Regions from separate parts of the Bradyrhizobium sp. USDA 4541 genome, predicted to be linked through region 2. Evidence: predicted binding sites of a transcription regulator. Region 2 holds the regulator's gene; each other region holds the start of a gene.

Region 1 (7,228 bases), 480 kb from region 2:
CTGAAGATCAAGCGATCGGGCGCTCGCGCGGCGGCCTGAGCACGAAGATACATATGGCCGTACGCGGCTTGGGATGCCCCGTGCGGTTCACGCTCACCGCGGGCCAGAAGGGCGATGCACCACAAGCCGCTGCATTAATCGAGGGGCTGCCCGCCGAGGTCGTCATCGCCGATACGGCTTATGACGCCGATCGTTTGCGCCAAGACATCGCCGCCAAAAAGGCGCTCGCCGTCATCCCCAACAACCCCTCGCGAGCCCTCAAATATCCGCTCGACAAACATCTCTATGCCCAGCGCCATCTCGTGGAATGCTGCTTCAGCAAGCTCAAGCAGTTCCGACGCGTCGCAACCCGCTTCGAAAAGACCGCCCGGAATTACCGGGCCGTCGTCACTCTCGCTGCCATCGTCCTATGGCTGCGATAAGTGTCCACACCACCTAGAGCCCGTGCCGGGGCTCTAGCGTTGTTGCTTGACGCGTTTTCTTCACGCGAACCGGAACCCACTTCGCTTGAAAACGCTTTGAGGACCTGCGTCATCTGCCGATGACAACCCTGCCGATCTCGGGCATCACTTTGCCAAAGGCAACAAAGCCTGAGATCGGGAGGATCCATGAGCTACCAGCACATCATCGTCGATGATCCGCGTCCGCGCGTCCGCCGCATCACGCTGAACCGCCCCGAGAAGCGCAACGCGCTGAACAATCGCCTGCGCGGCGAGATCTTCGAGGTGCTGGAGCAGGCCGACCGCGATCCCGAAATTTCGATCTCGATCCTGCGCGGCGCCGGACCCTGCTTCTCGGCGGGCTACGATCTCTCCGCCGACAATCGCGTCGACCAGCCCTATCACTCGGCATCCGGGCCCGGCCAATGGTCGCGCCATGTCGTCGAGGGCTGGTTCTCGATCTGGGATCTCGCAAAGCCCGTGATCGCGCAGGTGCACGGCTATTGCCTCGCCGGCGGCACCGAGCTCGCGACCGCCTGCGACGTGGTCTACGTCGCCGACGACGCCCAGATCGGCTATCCGCCGGTGCGGCTGATGAGCCCGCCCGACATGCAGTATCACCCGTGGCTGGTCGGCATGCGCCGTGCCATGGAATTGATGCTGACGGGCGACGCGATGTCCGGCCGCGAGGCCGCCGAATGGGGCTATGCGACCCGGTCGTTTCCGCTCGCCGAGCTGGAGACGAAGACGCTGGATTTCGCCGAGCGCGCGGCCAAGGTGCCGATCGAGCTGCAGCAGCTCAACAAGCGTAGCGTCCACCGCGCGATGGAAATCATGGGCGCCCGCGCCGCGATGCGGGCCGGCACCGAGATCCAGGCGCTGGCCTTCACGACCGAGGCCAGCAAGGCCTACATGGCGGGCTTCCGCCGCGACGGCGGCAGCGTGAAGGCCCAGCTCGACCAGCGCGACACGACGTTCGGAGATTACCGGACGAAGAAGGAGTGAGGATCACGCAAGCCGCGCGCTGAGCTGTATCACCGTCACCCTGAGGAGGCCGCAAAGCGGCCGTCTCGAGGGGCGGCGGCCCGGCTGTCTCCGCGCGGCTGCATCGGTGGCCGTGCATCCTTCGAGGCTCGCCCAGCGGCGCAATTGCGCCGCAAGGCTCGCACCTCCAGCGACAAAGGCGTAGCCTTTGCGCGGGGATGACGGAATGGCCGTCGTGCCGGGATGAGCATCACGCTATCCGCATATTCGCTGTCATGCCCCGCCTTGAGCGGGGCATCCAGTACGCCGCGGCCCATCCACTAAGTTCGGACGTCTCTGCAATACTGGGTCGCCCGGCCGAGCCGGGCAACGACACGGGTGTGATCGGCGAAAGCAGCCCTTCACTTCGCCTTCAGGAAGTCGCCGACCTCGAGCAGCACGAACTCGTCGTCATCGGCCTTGTTCGGGTCGCGGCTCGAGGAGAACGGCAGGTTGTTGTCGTTGCCGACGATGATGTGGGTCTCGTCGACCCGGTCGACGTTCTCGATGGTGAAGAACGGGAAGGTGTAGACGCCGTCGTTGAGCGGCTTGCGCGCATTCTTGTTCGGATCGCGGATCTTCATCAGGTCGATATAGGCGATCTTGCGCACCGGCTTGCCGACATTGGCATCGGACAGCTCGATCTTGTAGACGCGCTTGAACTTGGCGAGGTCAGGAAAACAGTTCTCGCCGCGCTGGCCTTGCGGGCAGGCCTTGTCGGCGGTGCCTTCGCCATTGTCGCGCTCGATCACGAGGCCCTGGGCCGGATCGATCATGTTGAAGTCGCCGATCGCATTGCCGTTCTGCTCGAACGCATATTGCCAGTAGCGTCCAGTGAACTTCTCCGCCGCGACGTCGAATTCCAGGATGCGCGAGGCTTCCTTGCCGTCGACCTTCTCCCAATCCTTCTTGTCGGCATCCCACAGCGGCCCCTCGAGCAGGCCGTAAAGGAACTTGCCGTCCTTGGAGGAAGCAAAACCTTCATAGCCCTTGGAGCGGCGCAGGTTGACGTTGGTGTAGCTGGCGCCGGGCGCGCCGGGCGACTGCACCGCCCAGTGATCCGGCGAGCGCACCGGCTTGCCGTCGGCGACGGTCTCGAACACGGCGAGGATCTTGCCGGTCTTGTCGGCCTTGAGGATGTAGGGCCCGAATTCATCGCCGATCCAGAAAATGTCGTTGATGATCTGGAAGCCTTCGGTGTCGAAATCGGCACCGGTCAAATAGCGCTTGGCGGTGTCCTCGTGGACGATGCGGAACGGCACCTTCCTGTCGGGATCGTGCAGGAACACGGTCTCCTGACGCTCGATCTTGCCGCTCGCCCAGTCGATCTTGTGCCGGTTCAGGTACAGCATCGAGTCCGCCGAGTTGTAGCGCGAGCCCATGCCGTTGTCGGTGATCACCCAGAACGAGCCGTCGGGCATCACCTTGATGCCGGAATGGCCCTGCAGCGGCTGGCCCTTGAACGGCAGCGACACGCCGGTCGGCCGCTCGTACGATTTGCCCATCACGGTGCCGATGGCGTCGACGCGCTTGCCGGTGGTGTATTTGCCCGAGGTCTTCAGATCATCAGGGGCGTCGGCGGGCGCGTCGATGAAGCTCTCCGCCGGCATCACGGCGTGTCCCGCCAGCGTCGCCGGGAATTCGCCCTCACCCTGCGCGAATGCCGATGTGGCGAGCAGGATCGAGGCGACGGAGCAGAGCAGGGACAGGCGCATGGTTGATCTCCCAAAGGATAAACGATGCGGTGTTCTCCGAGCCGCCTGTTACAGCCGGCTGACAGTTTTGTGAACCGCGGATGTTGCGGCGGGATAAGGCTTGCGGCGTTACGTCGCCTTGCGCGCCGGCTGCATCGTCTGCGGCAGCAGGAACGGCACACCGTTTCCGGTATAGGCGATCGCAGCGTCGATCTCGAAGATCTCGCGCAGCGTCTCGGCCTTCATCGCCGCCGTACGGTCGCCGTCGACGGCAAGCCGGCCGCGGTGCAGCAGCAGGATGCGGTCGGCGAACCGCATCGCGAGGTTGAGGTCGTGCAGGATCGCGATCACCGCGGTGCCGCGGGCGGCGCGCCGCCGGGCCGTTTCGACCAGGTCGATCTGGTGCCGCAGATCGAGGCTCGAGGTCGGCTCGTCCAGCAGCAACAGTCCCGGTCCATGCAGCGCTTCGCCGCAGGCGAGCTGCACCAGCACGCGGGCGAAATGCGCCCGCTGCTGCTCGCCGCCGGACAGTGTCGGCAATTGCCTGAAACGGAAACGCGCGAGCCCGACCTCGTCGAGCGCCGCCTCGACCAGCGCCCGCGCCACGGCACGCGGGCTTTCGCCGGCGCCCATGCTGACGATTTCCTCGACGGTGAACGGGAAGGTGACGTTGACATGCTGCGACAGCATCGCGCGGTGCTGCGCCAGCGCGCGCGGTCGGTAAGTTTGCAGGTCGCGCTGCCTCAGCCTGATCGCCCCGCGGGACGGACGCAGGTCGCCCGACAGCATCCGCAGCAGGGTCGATTTGCCGGCGCCGTTGGGACCGACGATCGCGACCATCTCGCCGGCACCGATCTGCAGCGACACCGCATCGACCAGGGTCGCGCCGCCGACCGTCATCGATACCGACTGTGCTTCGAGCAGGGCCGTCATAGCGACACCAGCCCGCGCTGCCGCAGCAGCATGGCGAGGAAGAACGGCGCGCCGATCGCTGCCGTCAGGATGCCGATCGGCATTTCCGCGGGTGCCACGATGGTGCGCGCCACGGTGTCGGCGCCGACCAGGAGGATGGCGCCGAGCAGCGCGGAGGCCGGCAGCAGCAGCCGATGCGCGGGCCCGATCACCAGCCGCAACAGATGCGGCACCACGATGCCGACGAAACCGACCACGCCGCAGACCGAGACCGCGACCCCGGTCATCGCCGACACCAGCACGATCGAGATCCGCTTCAGCCGTTCGACGTCGACGCCGCTGTGGAACGCCTCCGCCTCGCCGAGCACCAGCACGTCGAGCCCGCGCGAGATCGAGAGGCAGGCGACCAGCGCGACCGCCAGCACCGGCGCCAGCGCCGTGAGCTTGCTCCAGGTCGCACCGCTGAGCGAGCCGAGCAGCCAGAAGGTGATGTCGCGAAGCTGGCGATCGTCGGCGACGAACACCAGAAGGCCGATGCCGGCATTGGCGATCGCGGCGATCGCAAGCCCGGCCAGCAGGAAGATCGCGATCGATGTCCGGCCGCCGCGGCTGGCGATGCCGTAAAGCACGACGGTCGTGATCAGCGAGCCGGCAAAGGCCGCGATCGGCAGCAGCTGGTGTTGCAGGAAGCGCAGGCTTTCGCCGAGATGGCTGTCGGTGAACACGATCGCGGCCGCCGCGGCAAACGCGCCGCCGGAGGAGACGCCGACCAGCGCGGGGTCGGCAAGGGGATTGCGGAACAGGCCCTGCATGATCGAGCCTGATACGGCAAGGAGGCCGCCGACCATCGCCGCCGCCGCGATCCGCGGGATGCGGATCGACCACACCACGAGCTGGTCGCGTGCGAGCAGCGGGTTGGCGACACGATCAGCCCAAAGCCCAAGCGCCGCCGGAAGCCGAGCCATTGGAATGCCGGCAGCCCCGACCGTCAGGGCGACGAGGGCGGTGCCTGCGAGCGCCGCAAGCAGGCAGAGCAGGGTGAGTGTCGCGGCCGGCCGCAGCGACATGCCGGCGCGCCGTCGTTTCGCACGTCCGCGGCGTTCGGCCAGCACGCTCATTGCCGGCAATTCGCGGTCAGCGCTGCCGGCTTGAAGTTGTCGGCCTCCGGCGCCAGCGCCGGATAGAGCTTGACCGAGAGGTCGCGTGCCGCGGCCGCGGTGCGCGGTCCGAAGCCGAGCAGATAAAGGCCTTCCATCGAGATGAAGGCCTTGTTGGCCGCGACCGGCGTCAGCGCGAAGGCTGGATGCGCGAACACGGCATCCGACGTCAACGAGTCCTTGCCGCGATCGATCGACAGCACGACATCCGGTTTCGCTGCCACGATGGCCTCGTCATTGACCGGCTTGTAGCCGTCGTAACCATCGATGGCGTTGACGCCGCCGGCAAGCCGGATGATCTCGTCCGCCGCGGTCTTGTGGCCCGCCGCCATCGCCCGGCCATTCAACAGCGACATCACGAACATCACGCGCACCGGCTTGGTCACCCGAGCACGCAGCGCGCGCAGTTGCGCGAGATCGCTCTCCACCGCCGTGGTCAGGCAGGCGGCGCGTGGATCGGCGCCCATGGCGTGGCCCACCAGTCTGATCTTCTCGACCAGCCCGGCCTCCGAGAACGTCTCCGGCACCAGCACCAGCGGCACCTTGGCCGCCTCGAGCACGTCCATGGTCTCCTTCGGCCCGGAGCCCTGCACTGCGAGCACCAGCGACGGGTGCAGGCCAAGCACGCCCTCCGGCGACAGCTGGCGCATGTAGCCGACGTCGGGCTTCTCGCGCAGCGCAGCCGGCGGGTAGAGGCTGGTCGCATCGACGCCGGCGATGCGGTCCTCGAAGCCGAGGGCATAGAGAATCTCGGTGATCGCGCCGCCGATCGAGACGATCCGCGACGGATTGTCGATCACGACGTCGCGGTCGCGTGCGTCATGCACGGTGATGCCCTCGGCCGTCACGGCTTCGATCGGCAGCAGAGAGAAGGCGAGCAAAGCGAGCGTGCGACAAATTGTCATCGGGGCCGTCACTTGGTCAGGATCAGCTTGTTCTGCGAGGTCAGCCGCAACCGGTAATGCTCTTCGCCGTGCATGATGATGATCTCGCGCTCCGCAGCGAACAGGTCGCGGCTGTCGAGACGATTACCGCGCATGATCAGCGTTTTGGCCGCGCCGGATGCAGGCTCGGTCTGCTTTCCGGCTGCGTCGATATTGTCTTCGGAAGCTGCGGACATATTGTGGTGCTGCGCCTGCGAAAATTTTCAAATGGTGTTTGCTTGTATAAGCGGACGAAGGCGCATTCCAACGGCGGCACTTTACAATCGATATAAACAGCGCTGCCGCATTCTTGACCGTTTTGTTGCCGGCTCGTAACCAATCCTCACGCGATGCAGGCGGGTGACTTGCATCGCGATGTAGCCAGCAAGCCGCTCGTCGGAGCGCACGCCAGCCAAACCAGAAAAGCGATGATCAGGCTGGGGCTAGAATGGCTGATGGGGCTAGGGTTTCGCGCGCACTGATTTTGGGCGCGTCGGTGTTTTCATTTGCGGCAGCACTGCCGGAACGCGGTTTCGCGCAGACCGCCGATCCGTCGGCTGCGCATCCTTCTACCGAGCGGCTGAAGCAAGCCAAGCGGAAGCCGAAGCCGGCGGCCGAAGCTCAGGCGGCGTCGGCGGCGATGAATGCGCGCGCGCAGATCGGCGCGGTGCCGGTGCAATCGCTCGACACCATCACGGCGGTGGCCTCCAAGACCGAGGAGCGCGCGATCGATGCGCTGGCGCCGGTCAGCTCCGTCACGCTGGAGAAGATCCAGGGCCTGCAGCCGAACCGGCTCTCCGATATTTTCTATAACGTGCCCGGCGTCTCGGTTCAGGAGCGCGGCGACGATCCGGCAACCGTCATCAACATCCGCGGCTTGCAGGATTTCGGCCGTGTCGCTGTTGTCGTTGACGGCGCGCGGCAGAACTATCAGCGCACCGGCCACAACGCCAACGGCTCGTTCTTCCTCGATCCCGAATTGATCGGCGGCGTCGACGTGGTGCGCGGCCCGACCGCGAACATCTACGGCTCCGGCGCGATCGGCGGCGTGGTCTCATTCCGCACCAAGGACATCGACG
Region 2 (7,228 bases):
GACATTGAGCTGGAACTTGAACCGCTCGGCGGCATGCGCCCAGGAGGCCAGCACGTTGTTGTCGTCGCCGGTCCAGGCCACGGTCTTGCCCTCGATCGAGCCGCGGTTTTCCTCATAGGTCATGAGGTCGGCCATCACCTGGCAGGGATGCGAACGCCGGGTCAGGCCGTTGATGACGGGAACGGTGGCGTGAGCCGCGAGCTCGAGCAGCGCGTCATGGTTGAGGATGCGGATCATGATCGCATCGACATAGCGCGACAGCACGCGCGCGGTGTCGGCGATGGTCTCGCCGCGGCCGAGCTGCATCTCGGCGCCGGTCAGCATGATGGATTCACCGCCGAGCTGGCGCATGCCCACGTCGAACGACACCCTTGTGCGGGTCGACGGGCGCTCGAAGATCATCGCCAGCGTCTTGCCTTCGAGCGGCTTCCTGCCCTTCTCATGCGCCTTCAGCTTCGCCTTCATGGCGGCTCCGGCGGACAGCATGTTGCGCAGTTCGCCGAGCGGCAGCTCGTTGATATCGAGGAAGTGACGGACCGGCTTGCTCATTGTCCAGCCGCCTTCTTCGGCTGCGCCACCGACAATGTCGCGCAGGCGCGCTCGAGCGCGGTGATCGACTGGTCGATCTCGGACTCGGTCACGATCAGCGGCGCCAGGAACCGCACCACATTGTCGCCTGCGCCGACGGTGAGCAGCTTCTCGCTGCGCAGCGCTGCGATCAGGTCGCCCGACGGCACCACGGCCTTGACGCCGATCAACAGCCCCTCGCCGCGTACCTCCGACAGCACGCCGGGATAGCGGTCGACGACGGAGGCGAGCTTCTGCTTGAGCAGCAGCGACATCTTCTGCACATGCTCGAAGAAGCCGGGTTTCAGCATGACGTCGAGCACGGCATTGGCGGCGGCGACCGCGAGCGGATTGCCGCCGAAGGTCGAGCCGTGCGAGCCGGGCGCCATGCCGGCCGCGGCCTGCGCGGTCGCCAGCACCGCGCCGATCGGGAAACCGCCCCCGAGCGCCTTGGCCAGCGACATCACGTCCGGCGTGACGCCGGTGCGCTTGTAGGCGAACAGCTCGCCGGTTCGGCCCATGCCGGTCTGCACCTCGTCGAAGGCGAGCAGCAGGCCGTGCTCGTCGCACAGCGCGCGCAGTGCCTTGAAGAACGCCTGTGGCGCCGAGCGCACGCCGCCCTCGCCCTGCACCGGCTCGATCAGGATGCCGGCGGTGTGCGGACCGATCGCCTTCTTCACCGCGTCGATGTCGCCATGCGGCACCTGGTCGAAGCCGTCCATCGGCGGGCCGAAGCCCTCGAGATATTTCGCCGAGCCGGTCGCCGCCAGCGTGCCCAGCGTGCGGCCGTGGAAGGCGCCCTCGAAGGTGATGATGCGGTAGCGCTCGCCATGGCCCTTGGAGAAGTGATAGTGGCGGACCAGCTTGATCACGCCCTCCATCGCTTCAGCGCCGGAATTGCAGAAGAACACGAAGTCGGCAAAGCTCTGCTCGCACAGCCGCGCGGCAAGCACCTCGCCGTCCGGGCTCTTGAACAGGTTCGACATGTGCCAGAGCTTGGTCGCCTGTTCCTGCAGCGCCTTGACGAGATGCGGATGCGCGTGCCCGAGCGCGTTGACCGCGACGCCCGAGGTGAAATCGAGATAGCGGTCGCCGTTGGTTGCGATCAGCCAGGCGCCCTCACCGCGCTCGAAACCGAGATCGACCCTGGCGAAGACGGGGAGCAGATGCGACGTGGCAGCGTTGGTCATGACGATCACTGACGGTTTTTAAGCCGACAATTGCCGCGCGCCTTGACGCCAGCGCAGCAACGGCCAGCTTCGGAAAACAAAACGGCCGCCTTTGCGGGCGGCACGTGGCGGGCATTCTATGCTGCGGTCGGTAAGTGTCAATCGCCACGAAGTGGCCTTCCTGCAATGCGAAACGAGCGCAATCCGGAGCATTCCGGTGCGGTGGAAAAGCCTCATCGCGATGCTTAACTGTGTGGGAACATGTGGACGCACGACCGCGGACTCTTGCGCCAGAGTCACGCCATATTGTAGCGTTTGGCCTGTCGGGTACGACATCTCGTGCGGCGGTACTGGACCCTCTAAGTAGCCTTTGTGTCTCGCGTAAACGTTCGGGCGCAACACCGTGCCCGGCGAGGGCTAAGGGATTCTGGCCGCAGGGATATTTGTCCAGATTGGCTCGCAGCGCCGCTCCAATGATTGGCCGGCGCTACGCGAAGGGAAGAATGCGATGACTGTATTGACCTGGTCCGACGATCGCGTCGAGCAGCTGAAGAAACTCTGGGAGTCCGGCCTGTCGGCCAGCCAGATCGCGGCGGAACTTGGCAATGTGACGCGAAACGCCGTGATCGGCAAAGTGCATCGGCTCGGCCTCTCCGGCCGCGCCAAGGCACCCTCCACGGCCGCGCCGCGGCAGCGCAAGGCCCGCCCCGCCCAGCACATGATGCGGGTGGCGCGCCCGGTCTCGCGCGGCAACACCGCGCTGGCGCACGCCTTCGAGGCCGAGATGGAGCCCGATCCGATCTCCTACGACAATGTGGTGCCGATGAGCCAGCGGCTGTCGCTGCTCGAGCTCAACGAGGCCACCTGTCACTGGCCGGTCGGCGATCCCTCGAGCCCGGAATTCTTCTTCTGCGGCGGCAAAGCGCTCGGCGGCCTGCCCTATTGCGCGCATCACTCGCGCGTCGCCTACCAGCCCGCCGCCGATCGCCGCCGGCCGTCGGCGAAACCGCAGATCAAGTGAGCACTCGGGAAAACGACGGAAGACCTCAAAGACAAATCCCCGCGAAAGCGGGGATTTTTTTGTGTGACGCAGCCCGGATGGAGCCAACGGGGCGCTCGTTCGCGCGACCCGTCGGCTCCATCCGGGCTACCGCTACATCACCGGCCTCGTCCCGGCGCAGGCCGGGACCCATAACCACGAATGGGTGTTGTTAGAAAGCCGTCTGGCCGCGTGCCGATTGCGCTGGCCGCGGCGTATGGGTCCCGGCTTTCGCCGGGACGACGCCGTGTTGCGGTTTATGAATGCCGCATGGCCGTTACGGCTGCGGCTCGGCCTTGGCAAAGCGGTCGTCGAGCGCGTAGCCGGCGCCGCGCACAGTGCGGATCGGATCCTGCTCGCGGCCCGGATTGAGCAGCTTGCGCAGGCGGCCGATATGCACGTCGACGGTGCGCTCATCGATGTAGATGTCGCGGCCCCAGACGCTGTCGAGCAATTGCTCGCGGCTGAACACGCGGCCGGGATGCTCGAGGAAGAATTCGAGCAGGCGATACTCGGTCGGCCCGAGATCGATCGGACGGCCCGAGCGCGCCACGCGGCGCTTCTCGCGGTCGAGCTCGATGTCGCCGTAGGTCAGCACGGTCGCAAGCCGCTCCGGGCTGGCGCGGCGCAAGAGGCCCTTCACCCGCGCCAGCAGCTCCGGCACCGAGAACGGCTTGACGATGTAATCGTCGGCGCCGGTGGCAAGCCCGCGCACGCGCTCGCTTTCCTCGCCGCGCGCGGTCAGCATGATGATCGGAAGCTGCTTGGTCTCGGGCCGCGCCCGCAGGCGGCGGCACAGTTCGATGCCGGACAGGCCCGGCAGCATCCAGTCCAGCACCACGAGGTCGGGGACGCGCTCCTTCAGCCTTGTATCCGCATCGTCGCCGCGCCCCACCGTCTCGACATCGTAGCCTTCCGCATCGAGATTGTAGCGCAACAGCGTCGTCAGCGCTTCCTCGTCTTCGACTACCAGAATGCGTGCGCTCATCGGTTTAAGTTCTTTCTCTGTGGTGATCCGTTGCCCAGACGCAAACCGAAACGCTTACTTCCTTGAGCATAGTCCCCGCGGAAACGATTTGTCGCGAGGATCGTCCAGTTTCGCTCTTGCCGGTTCCGTGCTTGCCGATCATGCCTCAGTTGCCCGGCACCGTGGTGGCAAAAGTGGTCATGTCGCCCTTCGGGCGCTTGTCGGTGATCTGCTGGCCCTCGATCATGTAGAACACGGTCTCGGCGATATTGGTGGCGTGATCGCCGATCCGCTCGATGTTCTTGGCGCAGAACATCAGATGGATGCAGAACGAGATGTTGCGCGGATCTTCCATCATGTAGGTGAGCAGTTCGCGGAACAGCGAGGTGCAGATCGCATCGACCTCCTCGTCGCCCTTCCAGACGTTCATCGCCGCCGGCAGGTCGTGCGCGGCATAGGCGTCGAGCACCGACTTGACCTGCGACAGCACGAGGTCGGTCATGTGCTCGAGGCCGCGGATCAACTTCAGCGGCTGGAAATCGCTCTCCAGCGCCGCGACGCGCTTGCCCATGTTCTTGGCGAGGTCGCCGATCCGCTCGAGATCAGTGGCGACGCGCATCGCGCTGACGATCTCACGCAGGTCGATCGCCATCGGCTGGCGGCGCGCGATCGTCAGCACCGCGCGCTCTTCGATGTTGCGCTGCAGATTGTCGATCTCGATGTCGGCGGCGACCACGCGCTTGCCGAGCGCGACGTCGCGACGGATCAGCGCGTCGACCGACTCGGTAATCATTCGTTCGACCAGGCCGCCCATCTCGGCGACCAGGCGGGTCAACTCCTGCAGGTCGCTGTCGAATGCCTTGGCGGTATGTTCAGAAGCCATCGCTTGTCTCCCTCAACCATGATCCCGGGGATCATGGCTTCGTGTCCTGAATTTTAGCATGACCTGATCGGAAAACCGGTTTCCACTTTTCCGGATCATGCGCCGGTCAACCGAACCGGCCGGTGATGTAGTCCTGGGTGCGCCGATCGCTCGGTGAGGTGAAGATCTTGTTGGTGTCGTCGAACTCGATCAGCTCGCCGAGATACATGAAGGCGGTCTTGTCGGAGACGCGCGCCGCCTGCTGCATGTTGTGGGTGACGATCGCGATCGTGTAGTCCTCGGAGAGTTCCTGGATCAGCTCCTCGACCTTGGCGGTCGAGATCGGGTCGAGCGCCGAGCACGGCTCGTCGAACAGGATCACCTCGGGGCGCACCGCCACGGTGCGTGCGATGCACAGGCGCTGCTGCTGGCCGCCGGAGAGCGACAGGCCGGAGGCGTTCAGCTTGTCCTTGACCTCGTTCCACAGCGCGCCGCCGCGCAGCGCCTTCTCGACCCGGTCGTCCATCTCGGACTTCGAGATCTTCTCATAGAGGCGGATGCCGAAGGCGATGTTCTCGTAGATCGTCATCGGGAACGGCGTCGGCTTCTGGAACACCATGCCGACCCGCGCGCGCAGCAAGTTGAGGTCGAGCTTGGGGTCGAGAATGTTGGTCTGGTCCAGCATCAGCTGGCCGACCGCGCGCTGACCCGGATACAGGTCGTACATCCGGTTGAAAATGCGCAGCAGGGTCGACTTGCCGCAGCCGGACGGGCCGATGAACGCCGTGACGCGGTTGGTGCCGAGCGTCAGGTTGATGTTCTTCAGCGCGTGGTGCTCGCCGTAATAGAAGTTGAGGTTGCGCACCGTGACTTTCGGCGGCGCTTCCGGCAGCGGAACCTGGGGAATGTGGCCTGCGGCAGTCGTGGAGACGGAAAGCTCGGTCATTTTGCGGCCCTTTCGGCACCAAGGATACGCGCGCCGATATTCAACGCGAGCACGGTGAATGTGATGAGCAGCGCGCCGCTCCACGCCAGCTCTTTCCAGTAGGCGTAGGGGCTCTGCACGAAGTTGTTGATGGTCACTGGCAGGTTGGCCATCGTCTTGGTCAGATCCAGGCTGAAGAACTGGTTCGACAGCGCGGTGAACAGCAGCGGCGCGGTCTCGCCGGCGACGCGGGCGGTCGCCAGCAGCACACCGGTGATCAGACCCGATCGCGCGGCACGATAAGCGATCCGCTTGATCACCAGCGAACGCGGCAGGCCGAGCGCGGAGGCGGCCTCGCGCAGCGGATTGGGCACCAAGAGCAGCATGTCCTCGGTGGTGCGCAGCACGACCGGGATCACGATCACCGCGAGCGCAAGGCTGCCTGCGATCGCCGAGAAGCCGCGCATCGGCACCACCACCGCACCATAGATGAACAGGCCGATGATGATCGACGGCGCGCTGAGCAGGATGTCGTTGATGAAGCGGATCACCGAGGTCAGCTTGTCGTGCTTGCCGTATTCGGCGAGGTAGGTGCCGGCGAACAGGCCAAGCGGCGCGCCGATGCCGACGCCGATCACGGTCATGATGACCGAGCCGACGATGGCGTTGAGCAAGCCGCCTTCGGTCGAGCCGGGCGGCGGCGTGTTCTGGGTGAACAGCTGCACGCTGAGGCCGGCAAGGCCGTTATAGAGCAGCGTGATCAGGATCAGCGCCAGCCAGGTGACGCCGAACAGCGCCGCGCCGACACAGAGTGCGCGGATGACGATGTCGCTGCGGCGGCGGGATTTGTAGATCGGGTTCATGGCGTTACTTCCCCGCCTTCTTTTCAAGCCGCATCAGCATCAGCCGCGCGCCGGCGAGCACGAAGAAGGTCAGCACGAACAACAGCAGGCCGAGCAGGATCAGGCCGGACTGGTGCAGGCCGTCGCTCTCGGCGAATTCGCTGGCGATCGCCGCCGAGATCGTGGTGCCCGGCGCGAAGATCGACGACGAGATCCGGAACGAGTTGCCGATGATGAAGGTCACCGCCATGGTCTCGCCGAGGGCGCGGCCGAGCGCCAGCATGATGCCGCCGATCACGCCGACGCGGGTGTAGGGGATCACGACGCTGCGAACGACTTCCCAGGTGGTGCAGCCCATGCCGTAGGCGGCCTCTTTCAGCACCGGCGGCACGGTCTTGAACACGTCGACCGAGATCGCGGTGATGAAGGGCAGCACCATGATCGCAAGGATCAGCGCGGCGTTGAACAGGCTGAGATAGGACGGCGGGCCTGCGAACACCGCGCCCAGCACCGGGACGCCCTCGAAGATCCGGATCATGAAGGGCTGGAACGTGTTGGCCAGGAACGGGCCGAGCACGAAGAAGCCCCACATGCCGTAGATGATCGAGGGGATGCCGGCGAGCAGCTCGATCGCGATGCCGATCGGGCGGCGCAGCATTTGCGGGCAGAGCTCGGTGAGGAACACGGCGATGCCGATGCCGACCGGAATGGCAATCAGCATCGCGATGACCGAGGTGATCAGCGTGCCGTAGATCGGGCCGAGCGCGCCGAGCACCGGTGGATCGGCCGAGGGCGCCCAGCGCTGCGTCCAGAGGAAGGCGAAGCCGTATTCCTTCATCGCCGGCCAGGCGCCGACG
Region 3 (7,228 bases), 5.9 Mb from region 2:
CGGCAGCTGCAGCGCCGCCATCAAAAGGCTGGACGGGATGTAGTCCGACGACAGGATATCGAGCATGCCCTCATTGGCGAGATCGACGGCCGCGATGTTGCCGGAGTGCGAGCCGCCGCGCACCACATTCGGCGCGCCCATCAGGATGTCGATGCCGGCGGCGTGCAAGCCTCGCGCGGCTTCCATCGTGGTCGGGAACTCTGCCACCGCGACCTTGTCGTTGACGGCGTCGACCACGTTCTCATCCGTGGTGTCGTCATGGCTCGCCAGCGGGATCCGGTATTCATGCGCCAGCGCGACGATCGCGCGGGTGTTCGCCACCGCATATTCCTTCTGATAGGCGAAGCGCCGTGCGAACAGCACGTCGAGCTGGGCGTCGGTCATGCCGCCGCCCTTGCCGCGATAGTAGTCGCGCAGCTTGACCTCGTCGCGGAACTGGCGCTGGCCCGGCGTGTGGTCCATCAGCGACATCAGCCGCACGTCCGGCCGGTCGATCAGCTCCTTGGCCTCGGCGACCACGTCCGGCATCGGGACCTCGCAGCGCAGATGTAGGAAGTGATCGGCGCGCAGCAGATTCTCCTCGCGCGCCGCCGCGATCGCCGCCGCCAGCACGCCGGCGCGGCCGTCGACATCCTCGGCGCCGTCCTCGCGCCAGACCCGCAGCGAATCCAGCACCGTGGTGATGCCTGAGGTCGCGAGCTGCCCGTCATAGGATATCACGGCCGCGACCGGATTCCAGAACACCTTCGGCCGCGGCACATAGTGCATCTCGAGATGGTCGGTGTGCAGCTCGATCAGCCCGGGCATCAGGAGATCGCCGCCGGCATCCTCGGCGGCCTCGGGCGCCCTGCCCTCGTCGAACTCGGCGATCTTGCCATCAGCAATCGCGACCCAGCCCTGCTCGATCACGCGATCGGCGAGGACCAGCCGGGCGTTGCCGATGATGGTGTCTTGCTTGGCGGTCATTTCAAACGGTCCTTCAGGCAGCAGCCGCGAACGAGGTCACATCGACGATGCGGTCGGCAATCAGATGACGGATTTCGTCGTCATGGACAATGGCGACCATCGCGACGCCCTTGGTTTTCTTCTCCGCGATCAGCTCGACCACCACGGCGCGATTCGCCGCATCGAGCGAAGCGGTCGGCTCGTCCAGCAGCAGGATCGGCAGGTCCGAGATGAAGCCGCGCGCGATGTTGACGCGCTGCTGCTCGCCGCCGGAGAAGGTCGAGGGCGGCAAGGTCCACAGCCGCTCCGGAATGTTGAGCCGGCGCAGCAGCTGGCCGGCGCGCGCGCGGGCCTCCTCGCGCGCCACGCCGTTGACGATCAAAGGCTCGGCGACGACGTCGATCGTCGCCACCCGCGGCACGGCGCGCAGGAACTGGCTGACATAGCCGATGGTCGAGCGGCGGATGCTCAGCACCTGGCGCGGCTCGGCGGTGGCAAGGTCGACAACCATGCCGTGATGGCGGATGCCGATCCGGCCGCTGTCGCAGCGATAGTTGCCGAAGATCATCTTCAGGATGGAGGATTTTCCGGCGCCCGACGGGCCCGACAGCACCACGCACTCACCCGGATCGGCGTGGAACGAGACGCCGCGCACCACCGGCAGTTCGACGCCGCCCTGCAGATGCATGGTGAAGGTCTTCTCGGCGTTGGCAAGTTCGATCATCGCGGTCATTGGCACGCTCATGGCGGAAGAATCGAGGAAACGAGCAGCTGCGTATAGGGCTCACGCGGATCGTCGAGCACCTGGTCGGTGAGGCCGGTCTCGATGACGCGGCCGCCCTTCATCACCATCACGCGATGCGAAAGCAACCGCGCCACGGCGAGATCGTGGGTCACGACGATCGCGGCGAGCCCGAGCTCGCTGACGAGGTTGCGCATCAGGTCGAGCAGGCGGGCCTGCACCGAGACGTCGAGGCCGCCGGTCGGCTCGTCCATGAACACCAGCCGCGGCTCGGTGACGAGGTTGCGGGCGATCTGCAGCCGCTGCCGCATGCCGCCGGAATAGGTCTTTGGCGCATCGTCGATGCGGCCGGTATCGATCTCGACCCGCTCCAGCCAGGTCGACGCGGTGTCACGGATGCGGCCGTAATGATTCCAGCCGACCGCCATCAGCCGCTCGCCGACATTGGCGCCGGCCGAGACGCCCATGCGCAGCCCCTGCGCCGGGTCCTGGTGCACGAAGCCCCAGTCGGTGCGGAACAGGAAGCGCCGCTCGGCCTCGCCGAGTTCAGCGAGATCGCGCAGCACGCCGTCGCGCATCCGGTAGCACACCCGGCCCGCGCTCGGCGCGAGCTGCGCCGAGAGCAGCTGCAGCAGCGTCGACTTGCCCGAGCCGGACTCGCCGACGATCGCCAGCACCTCGCCGGGATAGAGCGCGAACGAGACGTCGCGGCAGGCGGCAAGCCGGCCGTAATTCTTGGCAAGCCCTTCGGCCACCAGCAACGGCTCGTCGTTGTCGAGGCTCGCGAGCTCAGACATGCGCCTTCTCCTTGTGCGGCGCCGCGCTCTCGGTGCCGTGATGGCCGGCGGCTTGGCGCTGCTCGCAGAAGTCCGTGTCGGAGCAGACGAACATCCGCCCGCCCTTGTCGTCGGTGACGATCTCGTCGAGATAGGAATTGTCGGCGCCGCACAGCGCGCAGGGCGCGTTGAAGCGGTAGCGCGTGAACGGGTGATCCTCGAAGTCCAGCGACACCACGGTGGTGTAGGGCGGGATCGCGTAGATGCGCTTCTCGCGGCCGGCGCCGAACAGTTGCAGCGCCGCGCAATTGTCCATCTTCGGATTGTCGAATTTCGGCGTCGGCGACGGGTCCATCACGTAGCGTGCGTTCACCTTCACCGGATAGGCGTAGGCGGTCGCGATATGGCCGAAGCGCGCGATGTCCTCGTAGAGCTTGACGTGCATCAGCCCGTATTCGGCGAGCGCGTGCATGCGCCGCGTCTCGGTCTCGCGCGGCTCGAGGAAGCGCAGCGGCTCGGGGATCGGCACCTGATAGACCAGCACCTGTCCGGCATGCAGCGACGCCTCGGGAATGCGGTGCCGGGTCTGGATCACGGTCGCGTCCGTGGTCGAGGTCGTGGTCGCGACACCCGCGGTCTTGCCGAAGAATTTGCGGATCGAGATCGCGTTGGTGGTGTCGTCCGAGCCCTGGTCGATCACCTTCAGCACGTCGTCGGGACCGAGGATCGCGGCGGTCACCTGCACGCCGCCGGTGCCCCAGCCATAGGGCATCGGCATCTCGCGGCTCGCAAACGGCACCTGATAGCCGGGGATCGCGATCGCCTTGAGGATCGCGCGGCGGATCATCCGCTTGGTCTGCTCGTCGAGATAGGCGAAATTGTACGTCGGCGCGTTCATTCCGCGGCCTCCTGCATTTCCACGGCCTCGTTGGCTTCCGCGAACTCCTGCCGCAGCTTGCGCAACAGGCCGAGCTCGGACTGGAAGTCGACATAGTGCGGCAGCTTGAGATGCTCGACAAAGCCGGTCGACTGGACATTGTCGGAGTGCGACATCACGAACTCCTCGTCCTGCGCTGGCGCCGCCGCCTCCTCGCCGAGCTCGCGCGCACGCAGCGCGCGATCGACCAGCGCCATCGACATGGTCTTGCGCTCGCTCTGCCCGAAGGCGAGGCCATAGCCGCGGGTGAAGCACGGCGCCTCGGTCGTCGAGCCCTTGAACTGGTTGACCATCTGGCACTCGGTCAATTCGATCGAGCCGAGCGGCACGGCAAAGCCCGCGTCCTCGGCGAAGAACTCGACCTCGACCTCGCCGAAGCGGATCTCGCCGGCGAAGGGGTGATTGCGGCCGTAGCCGCGCTGCGTCGAGTAGCCGAGCGCGAGCAGGAAGCCCTCATCGCCGCGCGCCAGATTCTGCAGCCGCAAATCGCGGTCGGCCGGAAAGCTCAACGGCTCGCGCGTGAGGTCGCCGACCGGCGTGTCGCAATCTGCCTGCGGCGAGGATTCGATCAGACCGTCACGGCCGAGAATGTCGGTCACCCGCGGCGTGGCGGCCTGCGAGGCCTCCGCGGTCGCCGGCTGCTCCGGCACAAAGCCTTCCGCGAGCTGCGGATCGAGCAGGCGATGGGTGTAGTCGAAGGTCGGCCCCAGGATCTGGCCGCCCGGAACGTCCTTGAAGGTCGAGGAGATCCGCCGCCGCACCTGCATCTCGCCGGTGTTGACCGGCTCGGTGGCGCCAAAGCGCGGCAGCGTGGCACGGAAGGCGCGGACCAGGAAGATCGCCTCGATCATGTCGCCGCGCGCCTGCTTGATCGCGAGCGCCGCGAGCTCGCGGTCGTAGAGCGAACCTTCGGTCATCACGCGATCGACGCCGAGCGCGAGTTGCTCGGAAATCTGTGCCAGCGTCACCTCGGGCACCTCGCGGTCGCCGCGCCGCTCATGCGCGAGCAGACGATGGGCGTTCTCGATGGCGCGCTCGCCTCCCTTGACGGCTACATACATCGCTCACACTCCGCTTGCGATCAGCCGCGTGGCGCGCGGGATCGCCACAATGGCATCGTCATGGACCAGCACGACATCGATGCCGCGCGGGAACAGGGCTTCGTTGATCGCAAGCCGCTGGAACAGGTCGCGCGGCTTGAGCATCGCCTGCAGCACGGCGCTGCCGTCGATGCCGGGTCCTTTCAGCTCGAAGGCCGGGCCCTGCGACAGGCTGTCGACCTGCAGGATCAGTGTAGTCGACCGGTCAGGATATTCGCTGCTGCCGAATGCGAAGCAATCGAGCGCCGGCAGGCTCGCGGCATCGCCGATCAAAGCGAAGCTCGCGATCGAGGAATCGGTGATCACCGGCGCGCTGGCATGGAACTTCAGCCAGCGGGCGACGTCAGGCGTCGCCGACATCGCGGCGTCGAGCCAGATCGGCGTGTCGTGATCGAACAGCGTCAGCGCGATCGCGGCCGAGCCGCGCATCATGCCGGCCGGTGTTCCGACATCAGCGGCGACGCGCTGCACGCTGCCCGGGCGCGCCATCGCATCCATCACGGAACGGAAAGTCGACTGCGCCGACAGCACCTTGTCGGCAAAGCCCGCGGGCATTTCGGCAATCGTCGTCATTGCATCATCCCTCACCGCGCACCATCGTGTAGAAATCGACCCGCGTCGCCGCGGTTTCCGCTGCTTTGCGGCCGCGTTCGGCGTTCATGGCGACGCGCAGCGGCGCGATCACCTTGGCCTCCACCTCGCCGGACAACTCCGCCGACTGCACCATGGCGTCGCACAGCGCGATCATCTGCGCCTTCCGCGCGTCGCGGCCGAGCGTGTAGCCGAAGCCGACCTCGCCGGTCGCAAGCCGCACCGCCGCGCGCGACACCGTCGCCTCGCCGAGATTGAATGGCGCACCGTCGCCGCCGATCCGCCCGCGCAGCATCACAAGGCCGTTTTCCGGCTCGCGCAGGTTCTCATGCGCGGGCACCGCGATCGCGGCCAGCCTGCCTGCGATGTCCGTAGCGGCGGCGTGCGCCAGCACCGTCATCGCGGCCTTGCGCTGGGCCTGTTTGCTGTTTGGTCCGGTCGAACTCATGGTCGAACTCATGGGCAAACCTTTGGGCAACCTTGCCTGCATCAAGTTGTCTATGATACTAGACAACTTGATAGCGGAGCGCCATGACTGTTTCGTGACAAACCAAAGATTTCTGGTATCACCGCGCCATGAGCATGCAGGAAAGTTCCGGCGTCGCCTTGTGGCGGCAGGTCGCCGACGGCATCGAGCGCGGCATCGCTGACGGTCGCTTCGCCGCCGGCGAAAAGCTGCCCGGCGAGATGGAGATCGCCGAGACGTACCGGGTCAACCGGCACACCGTGCGGCGGGCGCTCGCCGCATTGGCCGAGCGCGGCCTGGTGCGCGCGGAACGCGGTAGCGGCACCTATGTCGAAGCCCAGCGCCTCGCCTATCCCTTGCGCTCACGCACGCGATTTTCCGAGATCGTCGGCGCCGGCGGCCACGAGCCGCGCGGCCAGCTGATCGATGCGAGCAGCGATGTCGCCAACCGCGAGATCGCGCGCGAGCTCGGCCTGAAGATCGGTGCGCCGCTGATCCGGATCGAAGCGGTGCGGCTCGCCGACCGGACGCCGATCTGCGTCTCCACCACCTGGCTGTCGACCGAGCGGTTTCCCGATGCCGGCAGCGTGTTCGCCAACGTCCGCTCGATGACGAAGCTGCTCGGGCATTACGGCGTCAAGGACTACCACCGCGCCTCGACCCGGATCACCGCGGCGATCGTCGATGCGACCGACGCCGCGCGACTCGACCTGCCGCTGGGACGGCCGGTGCTGGTGGTCGACGCCACCGACGTCGACATGCTGGACCAGCCGCTGGTGACCAAGCGCTCGCGCTTCGCCGCCGAGCGCGTGGAGTTTCTGGTCGAGAACGGCTGACAATCCCCTTTGTAATCCGAACTAAACGGTCGAGCCCTGCAAGGCCCAATGTCTTGTTACACACGCCCAGGCCAGTATGAACGTTGGTCGTCGTCAGGTGCCCGATATTGCCTCGCTGCGCAACCACGGCTCATCCATGAGCCGATCGAGCACCCCAGGTAAAAGCGCGGTACGATCCACTGCCCTCCAGCGCGAGATCGACCAGCACGGTATCGCGCACTTGGCCCGCGCGTGTTTGCGGCTCCTTCAAGGACATGGCGGGCTCCGACTGGCGTGCGGCCACGTCGCGGCCGGCGAACGATAGACAAAGCGGCCATCAGCTCCTGCCGGGAAGCGGTTGCGGGAGTGGTTGCGGACGCTGGATTCCTGGCCGCCCAGGTCTCGGAGGCCGAGTGACCGGGCGGTGGCCTGGCCGGCGCCATCCGTGCCATCCCGCCGGACCACCCCAACCCATGCCGCGCCTTGAACCAAAACCACACCGATACCAACCGCCGCCGCGCCATCCCCTGCTGTACCAACAGTAGCGGTGGCCCCTCCAGGTGAATTGGACAGTTTCCGCGAGACGAAGCTCGTCGGCGGCCTGGCGCAGACCCAGCGGCGCAATGAGGCCGGCCTGCGAACGACCGCTGGTCGCCGTGTTCGCCACCGAAGCAATCCCAAGTGCTAGGCCCCATAGAAACAATTTGCGCATGATTTTCTCCCGGCTCCTGGCTGCGCGGAAGGGAAGCGACCGCGGAGCCGAACGCCGCAGCCAACCTCATCGCTGGCGATCCGCCCAAGGACCGATGCTGTTGCGCACTGATCCCCACGCAAGTCCGCAGCGTATTAGGCCGCC
Region 4 (7,228 bases), 5.9 Mb from region 2:
CCAGCACGCGGATCTGTTCGGCAAGCTGCAAGCCGATGCCGCCCGCGCCGACGATGCCGATGATGGTGGCCGAGCGGGTATTCGACTCGATGAAGTAGAGCAGCTGCCCGGCGATCACGGGCAGCACCTGCGGCAGCAGGCCGAAGCGGATCTCGTGCAGCGCGTTGCCGCCGGAGGCGCGGATGCCCTCGACCTGCTTGCGATCCGCGGCCTCGATCGCCTCCGAGAACAGCTTTCCGAACGCACCGAAGTCCGACACCATGATCGCGAGCACGCCCGCGAACGGGCCGAGGCCGACGACGTTGATCCAGACCAGCGCCCAGATCAGCGTATCGACGCCGCGGATCGAATCGAGGAAGCGGCGCACCGGAAAGCGGATCAGGTTCGAGGGGATGATGTTGCGCGCCGCCAGCAGGCTGACCGGCAGCGCCAGCAGCGCGGCAAGCGTGGTGCCGAGCACCGCGATCGACAGCGTCTCGCCGAGCGCCTGCATGTAGAGCGGGAACGACGAGCCCGGATTCGGCGGGAGCATCAGCATCGTGATCCAGCCGAGCTGGCCGAGGCCCGCGATCAGCCTGGACGGCGAGAAATCGAGATCGACCAGTCCGAACACGAAGATCGCGAGCGCCGCCGCGATCATGGCCGGCATCGCCAACCGTGCCGATGCGGGACGTTCGAAGACGTCGGGGTACTTCGCGCGCAGTTCCGCGGTGTCCGGCCTCGGCATCTGGCTCATCGACGGGTCTCCTTGCCGAACAGCCGGCCGCGCAGCCAGCCGGTCGAGATGTCGATGATGAAGACGGTGACGATGATGGTGATGAGGATGGCGCTGACGTCGGAATAGTAGAACTTGCGGATCGCGACCACCAGCTCCTGGCCGATGCCGCCGGCGCCGACGAAGCCCATCACCGACGCCTCGCGGACGTTGATCTCGAAGCGCAGCAGCGCATAGCTGGCATAGCCGGCCGAGACCTGCGGCAGCACGGCAAAGCGCATGCAGGACAGCCAGCTCGCGCCGGTGGAGCGGATGCCCTCGACCGGCTTCATGTCGGCATTCTCGACGATCTCGGCGAACAGCTTGCCGAGCGCCCCGGTGGTGTGGATCGCGATCGCCAGCACGCCGGCCATCGGCCCGAGGCCGAACGCGATCACGAAGATCAGCGCGAACACGATGCCGGGGACGGTGCGGGCGAATTCCAGCAGGCGGCGGATCGTGAAACGTACCCACGGGCCCGGCGACGTATTCTGGGCCGCGAAGAAATTGAGCGCGAAGGCGAGCACGGCACCCGTCAGCGTGCCGACATAGCTGATCAGGATCGTCTCGCCGAGCATCTTCAGCCACTTATGCCAACCCCAGAACCATTCGGCGGGATCGGTCCAGACCCGCGCGCCGGAATCCAGCGTCAGGATGCGATCGAAATAGCTGACGAAATTGCCGAAATAGGTGAACAGCGTGCGCAGGTTCACTTCCGCGCCGAACGCCGCGATCACCAGCACCGCACAGAATGCCGCCGTTGCCAGCGCGGCCTTCAACCGCTTGCGTGCGACGGACTTGCGGTAGGCGTCCCCCAGCGTCGCCAGTTGCTGCGCTGGAAGAATGGATACGGCGGTCGCCATCGACGCGTGCCAGTCCGGTTCGGAGTTGAGTGGAGAGAAAGGGCCGGGCTATACGCCCGACCCTCGTGACGTCAGGCGTGCGATCAGCTCGCCTTCTTTCGCAAACCGTCGACGAACTTGATCAGCTCGATGGTGCCGTCCCAATCCTTGGTGGTGGCGGGATGGAAGCCCTTCTTCTGACCGTCGGACAGACGGTCGAAGGCGGCCTTGTCCTTGGTCGGGGCGTCGAAGAAGGCCTTTGCGATCGCGGCCTTCAGGTCCTCCGGAAGATCGGTGTTGTACGCATAGGGGCCGTTGATGATCAGCGCCGACTTGTGGATGATGCGGAAATCATCCTTCTTCATCGCCGAGCCGTCGGCATTCTTCAGCATGCCCTTGGTCAGCATCTGGGCGAGCGTGGAATCATCCTCGTTGGTCCACTGGTTGGCGGCCACATCAACGGTTCCCTGCGACAGCGCCAGGACGGCGTTCTCGTGGCTGCCGGTGAACACGACCTTGCCGAAAAAGCCTTCGGCGTTCGCGATGCCCATCTTGTTGAGTTCGAAGCGCGGCACGTTGTTGCCGGACGTCGAGTTCGGATCGACCAGGCCGAGATTCTTGCCTTTCAGGTCCTCGACGGTCTTGTACGGGCTCGACGCCTTGACGAAGAACACCGAGTAATAGCCGGTCGAACCGTCGGCGTTCATATCGTTGGCGAACGCGTCGGTCTTGACGCCGGTCAGGCGCGCGCGAGAGAACGAGGCCGAGCCGTAGCTGGCGATCTGGATGTTGCCGGCGCGCTGGCCTTCGATGACGGCCGCGTAGTCGTTGGCGATGCGCAGTGTGACCTTCACGCCGAGCTCCTTCGACAGATACGCCACGAACGGCGTCCAGCGCTCGGTGACGCCGGAGGCGTTCTCGGCCGGCACCACCGCGAAGGTGAGCTCCGGATACTTTGCCTTCCAGTCCTGCGCGGAGGCCGAACCGGCAAATGCCAGCGCGGCGGCGCCAGCCAGAATGATGCGACGAGTGAACATGACTACCCCTCTTTTGTTGTAGTTGCACCTGTTGGCCGGGCAAAATGCCCGGCCTCCCAGATTGAAAAATGCGCGACGCTCAGGCCGCGGCTGCGGTGCCGAGTGCCGACGCAGTTGCACCGTCGGGCGCGGGCAGCGGTGCTGCGCCGATGACGTCATTGGCCTCGAGGTCATAGAGCTCGCGGGCGATATGGTCGGTGAGCGCCGCGGGGGCGCCATCGAACACCACGCGACCTGCGGCCATGCCGACCAGGCGGTCGCAATAGGTCCGCGCCAGGTCGAGCGAGTGCAGATTGCAAAGCACTGTGATGCCGAAATGCTTGTTGATGCGCAGCAGCGCGTCCATCACGATCTTGGTGTTGCGCGGATCGAGCGAGGCGATCGGCTCGTCGGCGAGAATGATGTCGGGCTCCTGCACCAGCGCGCGGGCGATCGCGACGCGTTGCTGCTGGCCGCCGGAGAGCTGGTCGGCGCGCTGTGCCGCCAGCTGGGCGATGTCGAATTGCTCGAGCGCCGACAGTGCGAGCGCCCTGTCCTGCTCCGGCCAGACCTGCGCCAGCGAGCGCCATGACGGAATCTGGGCCAGTCGGCCCATCAGCACGTTGGTCAGCACATCAAGGCGGCCGACCAGATTGAACTGCTGGAAGATCATCGCCGAGCGCGCGCGCCACCGCCGCAGTTCCTTGCCGCGCAACGCGGTGACGTCGGTGCCCTCGAACAGGATACGGCCGGAGGTCGGATCGGCGAGACGGTTGATCATCCGCAGCAGCGTCGACTTGCCGGCGCCGGAGCGGCCGATCACGCCGACAAAGCTGCCCGGCGCGATCGAAAAGGACGCGTTGTCGACTGCGGCTTTCGTGCCGAAACGGCACGTCAAACCTTCCACCACCAGCATGTAATGCTCCAACCGCGCCTCGTTGGGTCATCGCTATCCCCGGCGTTTTACAGTTATGTGACGACAGCGCTGCGGTGCGGCGATCGTCCACACCCCTCCCTTGTCGCTCCCTTGCCGTCATCGCAACGTCATGATGTTGTCATCAAGCATCCCGATGACGAGCGCGCATCCCCCGGAAGCCCAAGATTCTTGAAGATTTGCGGAGGCCCTGATGGCCGGAAAAACACTCTCGGTTGTGCCGACCGTCGACCCGACCGCGTCGGTCCGTGAGAGCAAGCTCGGCAAATATACCGAGGTCGGCGCGCGCACGATCCTGCTTGAAGTCAGCATGGATGACTATTCCTACGTCGTGAACGACAGCCAGATCACCTACACCTCGATCGGCAAGTTCTGCTCGATCGCGGCGATGACCCGCATCAACCCCGGCAACCACCCGATGCATCGCGCGACTCAAGCGCATTTCACCTACCGCGCCAGCGCGTATTTCCCCGGAGAGAGCGACGACACCGACTTCTTCAACTGGCGACGTGCGCATCACGTGCATATCGGCCATGATGTCTGGATCGGGCACGGTGCGATCCTGTTACCAGGACGGAACATCGGAACCGGCGCTGTCGTCGCCGCCGGCGCGATCGTGACCAAGGACGTTCCCGCCTACACCATCGTTGCCGGTAATCCGGCGCGGCCGGTGAAGCGGCGCTTCTCCGAGACGATCGCCGACCGCCTCGCCGCGCTCGCATGGTGGGACTGGGATCACGAGACGCTCCGCCGCGTCCTGCCCGACTTTCGCAAGCTCGCGGTCGAGGAATTCCTCGACAAGCATGAGGCCGAGGCCGTATCCCAATCGCAAGCCAAACAACGGAGCGCCGCATCGTGACGGACATTTTCATCGAGGGCGGGCGCACGCTGGTTGACGGCGCCCTGGTCGAGACCTCGCTGCGGACCGCAGGCCGCGACATCGGCGCGCTCGACGCCGAGCAGGGTCGCGCCGTGCTTCACATCGATGCCAGTGGCCTCCTGGTGCTGCCCGGCATCATCGACCTGCATGGCGATGCGTTCGAGCGGCAGATGATGCCGCGCCCCGGCGTCGACTTCCCGACCGACGTGGCGCTGATCGACAGCGACCGGCAGGCGATCGCCAACGGCATCACCACCGTGTTCCACGGCACGACCTGGTCGTGGGAGCCCGGCCTGCGCAGCGCGGAGAATGCGCGCAAGCTACTCGATGCGATCGAGGCGCTGCGGCCGCAGCTCGCCGCCGACACCCGCCTCCACCTGCGTCACGAGACCCACAATCTCGAGGCCGAGGCCGAGATCATTCAATGGCTCGGTGAAGGCCGCATCGACCTGTTCGCCTTCAACGACCATAGCAACGTCAAGCCGAAGAAGCGCAACCAGCTGGCCGAGCGCACCGGGCTCTCCGTCGAGGCCGTCAACGACATGCTCGACCGGATCGTGGCGCGCCGCCCCGAGGTGCCCGCCTCGATCGCGCGACTGGCCGCCGCCGCGCGCGCGGCCGATATCCGCATGCTCTCGCATGACGACAACAGCCCGGCGATGCGCCAGGAGTTTCGCGCGCTGGGCGCTGTGATCGCCGAATTCCCTGTCAACGAGGAGACCGCGCGCGACGCCGCGGCGGCGGGCGATTTCATCGTGTTCGGCGCGCCCAATGTGGTGCGCGGCGGCAGCCATACCGGCTGGACCAAGGCATCCGACATGATCGCACAGGGCCTCTGCTCGGTGCTGGCGTCGGACTATTACTATCCGGCGCAGCTGCTCGCGGCGTTCCGCCTCGCCGCCGACGGGATCCTGCCGCTCGCCAGGGCCTGGGACCTGATCTCGTCGGCGCCGGCCCGCGCGGCCGGGCTCGCCGATCGCGGCGTGCTCGCCGCGGGCCGCCGTGCCGACATCATCGTCGTCGACGACAAGGCGCCGCTGCGGCCGCGCATCATCGCCGTAATAGCGGCCGGACGGCTGGTGCATCTGGCGGACGCGAGCTGCCTCGTTCATTTACTCGCGCCGCGCAAGACGGTTGCGGCGGCGTAGCCCAGTCCCATGGCCAGCACTCCGCGCTACGCGATCTATTATGCGCCGTCACCCGACAGCGTCCTGCACCGCTTCGGTTCGACACTGCTCGGCTACGATGCGGTGTCGGGCGACGACCTGCCGTTTCCCGAAGGCGTCACGCCGGACTGGCGCGAGATCACCGAAGATCCGCGCAAGTATGGATTCCACGCCACGCTGAAAGCGCCCACCGCGCTCGCCGACGGTCGAAGCGAGGCCGAGCTTCTCGATGCCTGTGCCGCCTTCGCCGGCCGCGCGCGGCGCATTCCGGTGATCGAACCGGTGGTCGATGCGATCAGCGGCTTCATCGCGGTGATCCCGGCCAGCCGCTCGGATGATCTGCAGCAGCTTGCCGCCGATTGCGTCACCGAATTCGACGCGTTCCGCGCGCCGCTGACGCCGGAAGATCGCGCGCGCCGCAGGCCAGAGAAACTCACCGCGCGGCAGTGCGACTATCTTGACCGCTGGGGCTATCCCTACGTCATGGAGGAGTTCCGCTTCCACATGACGCTGACAGGGCGGCTGAGCGACGAGCGGCGCGGCCCGATCGTGGCGCAGCTGCGCTCACGGTTCGCGGCGGTCGACCTCGCGCGGCTCGCAATCGACCGCATCGCGCTGTTCAAGCAGACCGACAGCGCATCGCGCTTCCGCATCATCGGCAGCTGGCCGTTGCGGGCGTAGCGCGCGCTATTCCTCCGCCCGGGTGCGGGCGATGATCTCGGCGGCGCCCTTCTCCAGCAGCTCCATGCCCACGGCGCGGCCGAGTTCGCGCGGCCGGTCCGCGGGTCCGCGCCGCGTCACCTCGATGAAGCCGGCGCCGGCCTCGTCGAGCACGGAGGCGCGCAGCGTCATCTCGGCTCCCGCGAGCGTGGCGTGGCCCGCGATCGGCGAATTGCAATGACCGTTGAGCACCCACAGCACCTCGCGCTCGGCCTCGGCCGCAAGCCGCGACTGCACGTTGTCGATCCCGGCAAGCCGCGCACGCGTCGCCCAGTCGGTCTCGACGCATTCCACCGCGACAATGCCCTGGCCGACCGCCGGCAGCATCTCGCCGACCGAGAAATCATGCGCGATGCGCGCGGTCATGCCGATGCGCTCCAGGCCCGAGCGCGCCATCACCAGCGCATCCGCCGGCCCCACGTCGCCGCCGCCGGGCAGCCGCTGCTTGTCGCCGCGATCGAGCTTGGCCACGCGCGTGTCGGCGGCGCCGCGATAATGGATCACGGTCGCTTCCGGAAACAGCCGGCGCAGATAGGCGGCGCGGCGCACGGCGTTGGTGCCGATCATGAAGCCCTTGCCGCGCGCGGCGCGCAGCGTTTCCAGCGACAGGCCGGGACGCAGCACGAGGCTGTCATTGGCGGCATCGCGCGCCAGCATCGCGGCGATGACAAGACCCGGCGTCTCCTCGTTGCCCGGCACGTCCTTCAGCGAATGCATCGCCGCCTGCAAGGTGCCGGCACGCATGGCTTCGCGGATCTCGGCGACGAAGGCGCCGCCCTTGCCGCCATGACGCAACAGCTTGCTGGTCTGGTCCTGGTCGCCGCGGGTCTCGAACTTGACGATGTCGACGGCAAGGTCCGGCGCCGAAGCGCGCAGCAGGCGCGCGACCTCATCCGTCTGCGCGAGCGCCATCGCG

What was found. The regulator PhoB, encoded in region 2, activates phosphate uptake and scavenging genes when phosphate is short. The targets are predictions, from matches to a motif close to TGTCATNNANCTGTCAT.
Region 1: J2R80_RS12810 (esterase-like activity of phytase family protein) is a predicted target of PhoB. The motif match lies at 3,226-3,242, and genes of this name have one in related genera.
Region 3: phnF (phosphonate metabolism transcriptional regulator PhnF) is a predicted target of PhoB. The motif match lies at 5,623-5,639, and genes of this name have one in related genera.
Region 4: phnC (phosphonate ABC transporter ATP-binding protein) is a predicted target of PhoB. The motif match lies at 3,655-3,671, and genes of this name have one in related genera.

The regions. Positions count from the first base shown of each region.
Region 1 covers NZ_JALJZF010000001.1:2,740,608-2,747,835, forward strand. Annotated here, with positions in the region: partial or broken gene J2R80_RS12800 (IS5 family transposase) at 1-422, shown strand, start outside; gene J2R80_RS12805 (enoyl-CoA hydratase-related protein) at 609-1,445, shown strand; gene J2R80_RS12810 (esterase-like activity of phytase family protein) at 1,826-3,178, opposite strand; gene J2R80_RS12815 (heme ABC transporter ATP-binding protein) at 3,287-4,090, opposite strand; gene J2R80_RS12820 (iron ABC transporter permease) at 4,087-5,187, opposite strand; gene J2R80_RS12825 (hemin ABC transporter substrate-binding protein) at 5,184-6,131, opposite strand; gene hemP (hemin uptake protein HemP) at 6,140-6,346, opposite strand; gene J2R80_RS12835 (TonB-dependent hemoglobin/transferrin/lactoferrin family receptor) at 6,598-7,228, shown strand, end outside.
Region 2 covers NZ_JALJZF010000001.1:2,259,917-2,267,144, reverse strand. Annotated here, with positions in the region: gene argF (ornithine carbamoyltransferase) at 1-549, opposite strand, end outside; gene J2R80_RS10540 (aspartate aminotransferase family protein) at 546-1,757, opposite strand; gene J2R80_RS10535 (GcrA family cell cycle regulator) at 2,245-2,757, shown strand; gene phoB (phosphate regulon transcriptional regulator PhoB) at 3,053-3,763, opposite strand; gene phoU (phosphate signaling complex protein PhoU) at 3,909-4,625, opposite strand; gene pstB (phosphate ABC transporter ATP-binding protein PstB) at 4,732-5,550, opposite strand; gene pstA (phosphate ABC transporter permease PstA) at 5,547-6,392, opposite strand; gene pstC (phosphate ABC transporter permease subunit PstC) at 6,397-7,228, opposite strand, start outside.
Region 3 covers NZ_JALJZF010000001.1:8,145,658-8,152,885, forward strand. Annotated here, with positions in the region: gene J2R80_RS39005 (alpha-D-ribose 1-methylphosphonate 5-triphosphate diphosphatase) at 1-966, opposite strand, end outside; gene phnL (phosphonate C-P lyase system protein PhnL) at 980-1,678, opposite strand; gene phnK (phosphonate C-P lyase system protein PhnK) at 1,687-2,484, opposite strand; gene J2R80_RS39020 (alpha-D-ribose 1-methylphosphonate 5-phosphate C-P-lyase PhnJ) at 2,477-3,361, opposite strand; gene J2R80_RS39025 (carbon-phosphorus lyase complex subunit PhnI) at 3,358-4,461, opposite strand; gene phnH (phosphonate C-P lyase system protein PhnH) at 4,465-5,073, opposite strand; gene phnG (phosphonate C-P lyase system protein PhnG) at 5,078-5,539, opposite strand; gene phnF (phosphonate metabolism transcriptional regulator PhnF) at 5,668-6,393, shown strand; partial or broken gene J2R80_RS39045 (patatin-like phospholipase family protein) at 6,490-6,649, opposite strand.
Region 4 covers NZ_JALJZF010000001.1:8,155,615-8,162,842, forward strand. Annotated here, with positions in the region: gene phnE (phosphonate ABC transporter, permease protein PhnE) at 1-736, opposite strand, end outside; gene phnE (phosphonate ABC transporter, permease protein PhnE) at 733-1,617, opposite strand; gene phnD (phosphonate ABC transporter substrate-binding protein) at 1,701-2,633, opposite strand; gene phnC (phosphonate ABC transporter ATP-binding protein) at 2,713-3,528, opposite strand; gene J2R80_RS39080 (chloramphenicol acetyltransferase) at 3,740-4,405, shown strand; gene J2R80_RS39085 (alpha-D-ribose 1-methylphosphonate 5-triphosphate diphosphatase) at 4,402-5,574, shown strand; gene J2R80_RS39090 (DUF1045 domain-containing protein) at 5,584-6,273, shown strand; gene hemC (hydroxymethylbilane synthase) at 6,280-7,228, opposite strand, start outside.